One region of the Massilia sp. 01N410 genome, then DNA from elsewhere that is predicted to be linked to it. Evidence: predicted binding sites of a transcription regulator. Region 1 holds the regulator's gene; each other region holds the start of a gene.
What was found. Region 1 encodes LexA, which represses DNA repair genes until DNA is damaged. Its sites were predicted from a motif close to ACTGTATNNNNATACAGT; they were not measured.
Positions count from the first base shown of each region.

Region 2: dinB (DNA polymerase IV) is a predicted target of LexA. The motif match lies at 1,853-1,870, and genes of this name have one in related genera.
Region 3: AC1DOP_RS09390 (DNA topoisomerase IV subunit B) is a predicted target of LexA. The motif match lies at 1,708-1,725, and genes of this name have one in related genera.

Region 1 is NZ_JBFTRV010000017.1:132,494-135,768, forward strand. It holds gene AC1DOP_RS20900 (tetratricopeptide repeat protein) at 1-619, shown strand, start outside; gene AC1DOP_RS20905 (tetratricopeptide repeat protein) at 694-1,458, shown strand; gene lexA (transcriptional repressor LexA) at 1,564-2,205, opposite strand; gene rpsF (30S ribosomal protein S6) at 2,489-2,872, shown strand; gene priB (primosomal replication protein N) at 2,906-3,190, shown strand; gene rpsR (30S ribosomal protein S18) at 3,210-3,275, shown strand, end outside.
Region 2 is NZ_JBFTRV010000011.1:79,434-82,708, forward strand. It holds gene AC1DOP_RS16060 (recombination-associated protein RdgC) at 1-687, opposite strand, end outside; gene dinB (DNA polymerase IV) at 776-1,852, opposite strand; gene AC1DOP_RS16070 (S8 family peptidase) at 1,962-3,275, opposite strand, start outside.
Region 3 is NZ_JBFTRV010000005.1:261,118-264,392, reverse strand. It holds gene AC1DOP_RS09390 (DNA topoisomerase IV subunit B) at 1-1,578, opposite strand, end outside; gene AC1DOP_RS09385 (gamma-glutamyl-gamma-aminobutyrate hydrolase family protein) at 1,819-2,772, shown strand; gene AC1DOP_RS09380 (hypothetical protein) at 2,948-3,275, shown strand, end outside.

The sequences.
Region 1 (3,275 bases):
CACCGCGCCCGACCTGGGCAAGTCGCAGGCCTGGCTGCAGAAGGCCGCCACCGGCGGGCATGGCGGCGCGAAGGAGACCTTGGCGATCCTGAAGCAGCGCGAGGAGCGCGCCGCCGACCTGGCTTACTGGACCGGCGGCTACAAGGGCGAGGAGCTGGTATCGGGCAAGTTTGCCTGCCCGATACCGAAGCTTCCGGTGGTCTCCAGGACCAATGAGGAAATTAACCGCATCCAGGCCGAGATCGCCCAGTGGGAAACCTGCCACAACGATTTCGTCGCCAACGTGAAGCAGGCGCCGCAAGGCAGCAAACGTATCCCGCCCGACGTCTTCAAGTTGATGAGTCCGCGTGAGGCCGAGCAGGCGGCCGGCCGCGTCAACGATGCCCTGACGGGCGCCGCCATGCGCCGCCAGGCCGAGGCGCTGGCCTTTGCCGGCGACCGTGACGCCTGGTACGCGGCCACCGAAAAGTTTGTCAACGAGGCGAACGCCAGGACCGAGGACGACAAGCGCCGCCATAACGACGAGCAACAGCACGCACGGGAAGCCAATGATTCCTACCTGCGTAAAATGGGGGAGCAGGCGCCGCGTCCGCAGCGTTCGTGGGGCGGCAACAAGTAAGGATTGTTGAGCTGGCAGGGCTGTGGGGGTATGATAAATTTCTTTTTCACAGCCCTGCTTCACAGCTCTTTTCCATGAAGACTCTCCTGTTATGCGTCGCATTGCTGGCGGCCGGCTCCGTCCGTGCCGACGAGCTGGCCGATGCCGACGCCCTGTTCGCCAAGAAGGCTTATCCAGAAGCCCTGCAGAAGTACACCAGGCTGGCCAATGCCGGCAACGTCACGGCCCAGCAGCACCTGGGCGAAATGTATTTTTACGGCGAAGCCGGCGCCATCGACATGGACAAGGCCACCGCCTGGTTCCGCAAGGCGGCGGCCAAAGGCAATGCCGTCGCCATCGCCTCGCTCGAGATGATGAAGCAGCGCGAGGTCCGCCGCGCCGACATCGACTACTGGATGACGAAATACGACGGCTCGGATGTCCGTACCGACGAGTACCGCTGCCCGGCGCCGCGCTTCCCGGCGGTGTCGCGCCAGACCGAGGAGATCGACCGCTACAGCGCGAAGATGAAGACCTGGCAGGATTGCTACAACCGCTATGCCGAGCACCTGAATGCGGTCACCCCGCTGAGCAAGCGTATTCCCGAGGACATCCGTAAACTGATGACCAAGGCCGAATACGAGACGGCAAGCAAGCACCTGGACGCGGTGCAGGAGGGGCTGTCGGAAGACGCCAGGATCAGCGCCAAGATGGTCGTGGCCGACTTCACTGTCTGGCGCGACGCCACCGACGCCTATGTCAGCCAGCACAACGAGATCGTCAAGAGCGGGCCGACGCCCGAACGCGAGAAGGACCTGGAAGCGCGCAAGAACAACTATAACGGCGCAGGCACGAAGTAAGCCGTCCGCCGAATGAGAAACGCCCCGCAGGCGCAAGCCGGGCGGGGCGTTTATTTTGCCAAGTGGCAAAAATTAGTGCCGGCTCGGTGCCGGCTTAGTGCCAGCTCAGTGCCAAGAGCGCAGCAGGCCGACGGCCAGGCCTTCGAGCGCGAACTCGTCGGTGTGCGGATCGACCGTGATGACGGAGAAGTCCGGGTTTTCCGGCAGCAGTTCGATGGTGCCGCCGCTCTTGCGGTAGCGCTTGACGGTGACTTCGTCGCCGATGCGGGCGACCACGATCTGGCCGTTCTTTGCCGAATCCACTTTCTTGACGGCCAGGAAGTCGCCGTCGCAGATGCCGGCGTCGCGCATCGACCAGCCCTTGACCTTCAGCAGGAAGTCGGGCTTGCTCGAAAACATGGCCGGGTCGACCGAGTAGGTGGCCTCGACGTGTTCCTGGGCCAGGATCGGCGAACCGGCGGCGACGCGGCCGACCAGCGGCAGCGACATCAGCAGGGCGGCCGGGACTGCCGGTGCCGGAGCGGGTTCGGCTGCGGCGCCGACCAGGCGGATGCCGCGCGAGGTGCCGGGGGAGATTTCGATCGCGCCCTTGCGCGCCAGGGCCTGCAGGTGTTCCTCGGCCGCATTGGCCGAGCGGAAGCCCAGCTCCTGCGCGATTTCGGCGCGGGTCGGCGGGAAACCGGTGTTGTCGATCGCTTCCTTGATCAGGTTGAGGATCTGTTCTTGCCGTGCGGTGAGCTTGAGCATGTCAAAGATTAATTCGTAGGTGAGCGGTAGTGCGGGGCGAACCCGATACCCTGTATTTTTGTACAGTATTGCGCCGGGCGCAAGGGGAATCCGTGCGATTTGCCGGTTTTTTTTGCCTGCCGGGCACAGCCGATGCTCGGTAGGCAAGCCGGGCCGCCAACGCGGCCTCGAAATGGCGATTGAGCTCTTGACGTTTTTGCGGTTATAATGTCGGGCTTTCCCTTCCCACACTCGTCTTGACGCCGAGGTGGGCATTTGTTTAAACGTCCTTAAGGAGTGTTGCATGCGTCATTATGAAATCGTGTTTATCGTCCACCCGGACCAGAGCGAGCAGGTTCCGGCGATGATCGAGCGCTACAAGACCACGGTCACCTCGCGCGGCGGTAACATCCACCGCGTCGAAGACTGGGGCCGCCGTCAAATGGCTTACCAGATCCAGAAGCTGCCGAAGGCACACTACATCTGCATGAACATCGAGTGCGACAACGAGACCCTGGTCGAGCTGGAAACCGCATTCAAATTCAATGATGCCGTGCTGCGTCACCTGACCGTCAAGATGAAGAAGGCCGAAACCGCGCCGTCGCCGATGATGAAATCGGTGCAGCGCGAAGACGCAGCCAAGAGCCATCGCGCCGAGCAGGCAGCTGCTCCGGCCGCAGCCGCTTAATTCTTAATCTTAAGAAAGAAGCGCGCAAGGGCAGTGAACGAGCTGTTGCTGGTCGCAAGCATCGCGGAACGCGATGCCCTGCGCTACACCCCGGCCGGCATCCCCATCGTCAGCGGCATCCTGCAACATGGATCGCAGCAGGTGGAAGCAGGGATTGCCAGGCAGGTCGAATTCGAGATCACCGCGCTGGCCGCGGGCGATGTTTCGAAGCGATTTGCCGACGCCGAACTCGGTGCCGTCTACGAGTTTCGAGGGTTCATGGCCAGGAAGAACCGCAACAGCAAAGCCCTGGTGTTTCACATCATTGATTTCATTTAGATAGATACAGGAGCCTAAAATGGCATTCGGTAAAAAGTTCGACAAAAACAAAGCCAAGGAAAAACTGAAGCGTAAACAGCAGAAC
Region 2 (3,275 bases), on a different contig from region 1:
CAGGCGGGTGCACTGCTTGCCGGCGGCGATGTGGCGGCGGATATCTTCCGGGTCCAGCGAGTGCTTGACGTAGCGCACCGCGGCCTTGCTCTCGCCGGTGGCGCGCAGTTCGGTGTCCTGGTCGATGGTGAAGTTGTACGGCGCTTCGTCCGATTCCAGCCAGCCGGTCATCACGGCCACCGGCGAGCGCTGCACGCGCAGCGATTCCAGCGGCATCTTGTCGACGGCCTTCAGCAGCAGCTTGATGACGTCGTCGGCCTTCGACGGGCTGGCGGCGTCGACCACCAGCCAGCCGTTGACCGGGTCGATCCAGGTCCAGACATTGCTGCGGATCGAGAATGCGCGCGGCAGCAGTTCGTCGGCCACGCGCTCCTTCAGTTCCTTCATTGCTTTCTTGCCCGGCGGGAAGCCCTGCTGCTCTTCCAGCTCGGCTGCACGGGCCTTGGCAACCTGGTTGATGACCGAGCCCGGCAGCAGTTTCTTTTCCGTGCCCAGCATCATCAGCATCTGCTTGTTCACTTCGTGGACCAGCTTGCCGTTGCCGCGCGGCGAATCCCAGCCCTGGCGCAGCAGTTCATTGCTGCTGGCCGGCGTGAACGCCTGCGACTGCAGCGCCTCTTCCATTTGTTCGGCGGTGTATGCCCACGGTGCGGGCAGGCGGTAAATCTGAAGATTCTTGAACCACATAGTTGCTTTCAGTTATCTCTTTATTTCCAGGGGAACGACATTCTACACGCTGCCGGGTGGCAAATTTCAGCCGGCAGCGCGGCCTTTTTTAATGTGTTGCGCGTTCGTCAAACAAGCTCAGCTGCTCAACCTGTTCGCTGTCCGCCAGCCGCACGCCCACGCCCAGCAGGCGCACCGGCCGGCTGGCGCGCAGCCAGCCGGTTTCCATCAGGTGGGTATAGACCGCCAGGTTGGGCGCATAGCCGACGCACTCGACCGTGGTCTGCTGGAAGTCGTTGAACTTGATTTTCACGAACAGCTTGTTGATGAATTTTTCGGCATTGTTGCGCTTGATGCGGCCCTGCAGGTGCTCCATCAATTCCGGCAGCAGGGCCAGGCAGGCGGACAGGTCCGGCACGTCCGGCGTATAGGTTTCCTCGGTGCTGATCGACTTGCGCTCGCGTACCGGATTCACCTCGCGGTAGTCGATGCCGCGGCACAGGTCGTGCAGGCGGGCGCCGAAGGACCCGAAATGTTCCTGCAGCTTCGCCATGCTCCAGCCGCGCAGGTCGGCGCAGGTCTGCACGCCCAGGCCATTCATCTTGGCCGCCGTGACCTTGCCGACGCCATGCAGCTTTTTCACCGGCAGCGCCGCGACGAAATCATCGATCTCCTCCGGCCGCACCAGGAACAGGCCATCCGGCTTGTTCCAGTCGCTGGCAATCTTGGCCACGAACTTGTTCGGCGCCACCCCGGCCGAGGCGGTGATGCCGACGGTCTCGAAGATGCGCCGGCGGATCTCCTGCGCGATCAGGGTCGCGCTGCCCTTGCAGTGCGGTGAGGCCGTCACGTCCAGGTAGGCCTCGTCCAGCGACAGCGGCTCCACCAGCTCCGTGTAGTCGCGGTAGATGTCCATGATCTGGGTTGATGCGATCCGGTACTTTTCCATGTTCGGCGGGATCAGGAGCAGCTCCGGGCACAGCTTCATCGCCTGGGCGGTCGCCATCGCCGAATGGATGCCGAAGCGGCGCGCCTCGTAGTTGCAGGTGGCGACCACGCCACGCTGGTCCGGCCGTCCCCCGACCGCCAGCGGCCGGCCGCGCAGCGACGGGTCGTCCCGCATCTCGACGGATGCGTAGAAACAGTCGCAATCGCAGTGGATGATCTTGCGGAGGGGGATGTTCATACTGTAATTGCATACAGTATCAGGGGAAAGCGGGAATGATGCAAGAGTGCAAGCAAAAAGGGCGCGCAACCTGCGTCGCGCGCCCTTGTCTCACTGCTTGTCCAGCCGCTTACCAGGTAAACTTCAGCGAGTACGACGCGCCATACACACCCGTGTGGTAGCGCACGCGGACGTAACGCGGCGAAGTCGCCGAGGTGGCGTTGGCGACCGACACCGCGTCCGGCGTGCCCGCGCCGTTGGTGCTCATCGCCAGCTGGGTGCCGGCGCTGTTGTAGGCGTACAGGTCATAGTCCGTGCTGCCGCTGCCGGCGTTCATGGTCAGGGTCGCGGTCAGGGTCTTGCCGGCCGGGACCTGGACCACGAAGTAGTCGTTGTCGGTCGTACCGTACAGCGTGCCCTTGACCACGGTGCCCGAGACGTTCACCGCATTGGCGGCCGAGATCGAGTTGTTCGGCTCGACCTCGTTCTGCGTCGGCGGCGTGACCGTCGCGCCGGCCGCCACGGCGTTCACGGCCGCTGCGGCGTCGACGATGCCGGCGCCGCAACCCGAGCATGCCGCCGGGAAGGCGCGCGCGGTGGACTTCAGCTTGGCCTCGACTTCGTCCGGCGTCAGATTCGGGTTCGTCGACAGCATCAGGGCGGCCACGGCGGCCACGTGCGGGGTCGCCATCGAGGTGCCCATCATGTAGCCGTAATTGTCGCCGGCCGGGGTGCTGGTGCCGGCGTTCCAGGTCGACAGGATGCCCGCGCCGCTGTCGCCGCCCGGCGCCGCCACGTCGACCACGCTGCCGTAGTTCGAGTACGAGGCCTTGCCGCCGGTACGGCCGACCGCCGCCACCGCGATCACGCCAGCGCAGTTGGCCGGATTCGAGTTGGCGGCATTGATGTTCGAGTTGCCGGCCGCTACCACGACCACGGCGCCGCGCGAACGGGCGCTGTTGATCGCATTCTGGGTGGTGGTGTCGCAGGCGCCGCTGCCGCCCAGCGACAGGTTCAGCACGCGCGCCTTGTTGGCATTGGCCGGCACGCCGGTGACGGCGCCGCCGGAGGCCCAGACGATGGCGTCGGCGATGTCCGAGGTATAGCCGCCGCACTTGCCCAGCACGCGGGCCGGGACGATCTTCGCGCCGTAGGCGATGCCGGCCACGCCGACGCCGTTGTTGGCCTTGGCGGCGATGGTGCCGGCCACGTGGGTCCCGTGCCAGCTCGAGGCTTCGTCCTGCGCCGGGATGCCGGTGCCGCACTGGCCGGCATAGGTGTTGTCGCCCGGGTCGCTGGCGTCGCTGTCGCGGCCGTTGCCGTCGCCGGCGATGGTGGCGTTGGTGATGAAGTCATAGCCCGGCAGGATCTGGCCCTGCAGGTCGACGTGCGGACGGTAGCCGGTATCGATCACGGCCACGTTGATGCCGGCGCCGGTCGACTT
Region 3 (3,275 bases), on a different contig from region 1:
CTGGATGTGCGAGCCGTCGACGTCCGCATCGGAAAGGATGCAGATCTTCCCGTAGCGCAGGCCGGACAGGTCCGGCGTATCGTCCGCGCTGTGCGGGTCGACGCCGATCGCCACCGCGATGTCGTGGATCTCGTTGTTGGCGAACAGGCGGTCGCGGTCGGTCTCCCAGGTGTTCAGCACCTTGCCGCGCAGCGGCAGGATGGCCTGGAATTCCTTGTCGCGACCCATCTTGGCCGAGCCGCCCGCGGAATCGCCCTCGACCAGGAACAGTTCGTTGCGGGTGATGTCGGTCGATTCGCAATCGGTCAGCTTGCCCGGCAGGACGGCCACGCCCGAGGACTTCTTCTTCTCGACCTTCTGCAGCGAACGCAGGCGGGATTGCGCCTGCTTGATGACCAGTTCGGCCAGCTTCTTGCCGTAGTCGACGTGCTGGTTCAGCCACAGCTCGAGCGGCGGACGGGTGAAGGTCGACACCAGTTTCACGGCGTCGCGCGAGTTCAGGCGCTCCTTGGTCTGGCCCTGGAACTGCGGATCCAGCACCTTCGCCGACAGCACGAACGAGACGCGCGCGAACACGTCTTCCGGCAGCAGCTTGACGCCCTTCGGCAGCAGCGAGTGCATCTCGACGAAGCTCTTCACGGCGCCGAACAGGCCGTCGCGCAGGCCGGATTCGTGGGTGCCGCCGCTGACCGTCGGGATCAGGTTGACATAAGATTCGCGCACCACGGCGCCTTCCTCGGTCCAGGCCACGACCCAGGCCGCGCCTTCGCCTTCCGCGAAGCCCTCATCCCCTGCAGCCGCATATTGCGCGCCTTCGAACAGCGGGATCACGGTCTGGCCCTGGCCCACGGTCTGGGCCAGCGCTTCAAGCAGGTAGCCGCGCAGGCCTTCGTCGTAGCGCCAGGTTTGCGTATCGCCGGTCTTTTCGTTGGTGAGGGTGACGGTGACGCCCGGCAGCAGCACGGCCTTCGAACGCAGCAGGCGCTGCAGCTCGGCCATCGGGATCGTCGGGGAGTCGAAGTACTTGCCGTCCGGCCAGGCGGTGACGCGGGTGCCGTTCTTCTTGCCGCCGCGCTCGGCCGGGTTGGAGCTCAGCGGCTCGACCACGTCGCCGTGCTCGAAGGCCAGCTGGTGCACGCCGTTGCCTTGCTCGTCCTTGCGCCAGACGGTGATTTCGAGGCGCTTCGACAGCGCGTTGGTGACCGACACGCCGACGCCGTGCAGGCCGCCCGAGAAGGCGTAAGCGCCGCCCGAACCCTTGTCGAACTTGCCGCCCGCGTGCAGGCGCGTAAACACGATCTCGACGGTGGAGACGCCTTCCTCGGGGTGGATGCCGACCGGGATGCCGCGGCCGTCGTCCTCGACCGTGATCGAGCCGTCCGTGTTCATCGTCACGGCGATGTTCTTGCAGTGACCACCCAGCGCCTCGTCCGAGGCGTTGTCGATCACTTCCTGGATGATGTGCAGCGGGTTCTCGGTGCGCGTGTACATGCCCGGACGCTGCTTGACGGGCTCCAGTCCCTTCAGGACCCGGATGGATGATTCGCTGTAGTCGGTTGCAGTTTTCTTGGTGGCCATGCTGGATAGTTGTATGTCGAATGCCTGCGCATTCTATCTTGTCGGGCGGAAATGAGAACGCCAAACGACGCGGCAAAAGGCGCCAGTGTCGGTGCTTACGCGCTTTTTGGGAAGAGTGGCTAACGCAACACTGTATGGAAATACAGTATTTTTGCCTCTTGCGCCGAAGTTTGCAAGTGCTGGATGTGAGATTCTGTAAATGGGAATCGTGCGCGCCTATGGCAGGGCTATAGTGAGTTCATGGCAGAGGACAATGAAGACCGTGAAACTGCGGGGTCGCCGCGCGTGCCTGACCGGCGCGCGTCTGGAAATGCGTCGCGCTACCTGCGGCAGGGCGATACACCCTTGAATCTGGCCGGCCGCGTGTTGCGTTCGCGCTGGCGCGCCCTCAGCGACCGCTTCAGCCGCGACTTCATGCGGCGCACCCTGCGCATCGGCGTTTCCGCCCGCATCTTTCATCCGGAACCGGGCGCCGTCGGCCTGCGCAGCAAGAACCTGCAATACCTCGAAGAGTCGATCGCGCAATGGGTGATGTCGCGCGATGTGCTGGTCTTCATGGTGCCGACCGTGAACACCGGTGGTTTGCTCCACCCCAGCAACATCACCATGCGCCATTACGCGCGCCACCTGGACGGGCTGGTGCTGCAGGGCGGGGCGGACGTCTCGCCGATGACCTATTCCGAAACGCCCACCAGGCCCGAATGGAACGGCGACCGCGCGCGCGATGTATATGAACTGGAGCTGCTGCACGAGTTCGTCGACGCCGGCAAGCCGGTGCTCGGCATCTGCCGCGGTTGCCAGCTGATCAACGTCGCCTTCGGCGGCACCCTCTACCAGGACGTCGCCACCAATGTCCCCGATGCCCTGGCCCACGTGCACGAAGACTACGACGCCCACCGCCACGCCATCGTCTTCCCGCACGGTTCCTCGCTGGGCAAGATGTTCCCCGACCAGAAGCGCCCGATCGTGAATTCCATCCACCACCAGGCCGTCAAGGACCTGGGCCGCGACATCCACGTCGAGGCGATGTCGGACCCGGACGGGATCGTCGAAGCGATCCGCTACCAGCGCGCACCCTTCGTGATGGGGCTGCAGTGGCATCCGGAGTTCCACCGGGCGAAGGGGACGGAGCTGCTGGATTGCACGCCGGTGCTGGATGAGTTTTTGCGGGCTGCGCGCGAGACGCGGCTTTAAATAACTACCGTCGTCCCTGCGATTGACCACCGTCGTTCCCGCTATTGTTACCGTCGTCCCCGCCTTCGCGGGGACGACGAGATCATGCGCGGCAACGACGTATTTCGCTTGCACAGCCATCAAACTGCCTCCATAATCTAAATGAGAATCATTCTCATGAAAACAAGGAGGCCCAATGGACGACGATTTTTTGGACGACACCCCCGCATCCGGCACCCCCAGCACCCGCCACGCCCTCTTGATCGCGGCCCTGCTGCACCTGATGTCGCAGTACACGATCCGCAGCGCCAAGCGCGACCCGCGCAATCCCGACGACGAAGGTCCCTGCGTCAAACTGGCTGCCGTGATCGAGCGCCACCTCGATGCCCTGGCGCGCCTGCCGGACGCCGAGCCGGTGCTGCGCGCCACCTGCGAGCAGCTGTGCGTGAAGTGGGAAGACCTGGTCGACAGCCGCATGCCGGCGCCAGCCAGGCGGCCGCTGTTGTCGCGCATCCTGCGTCCGG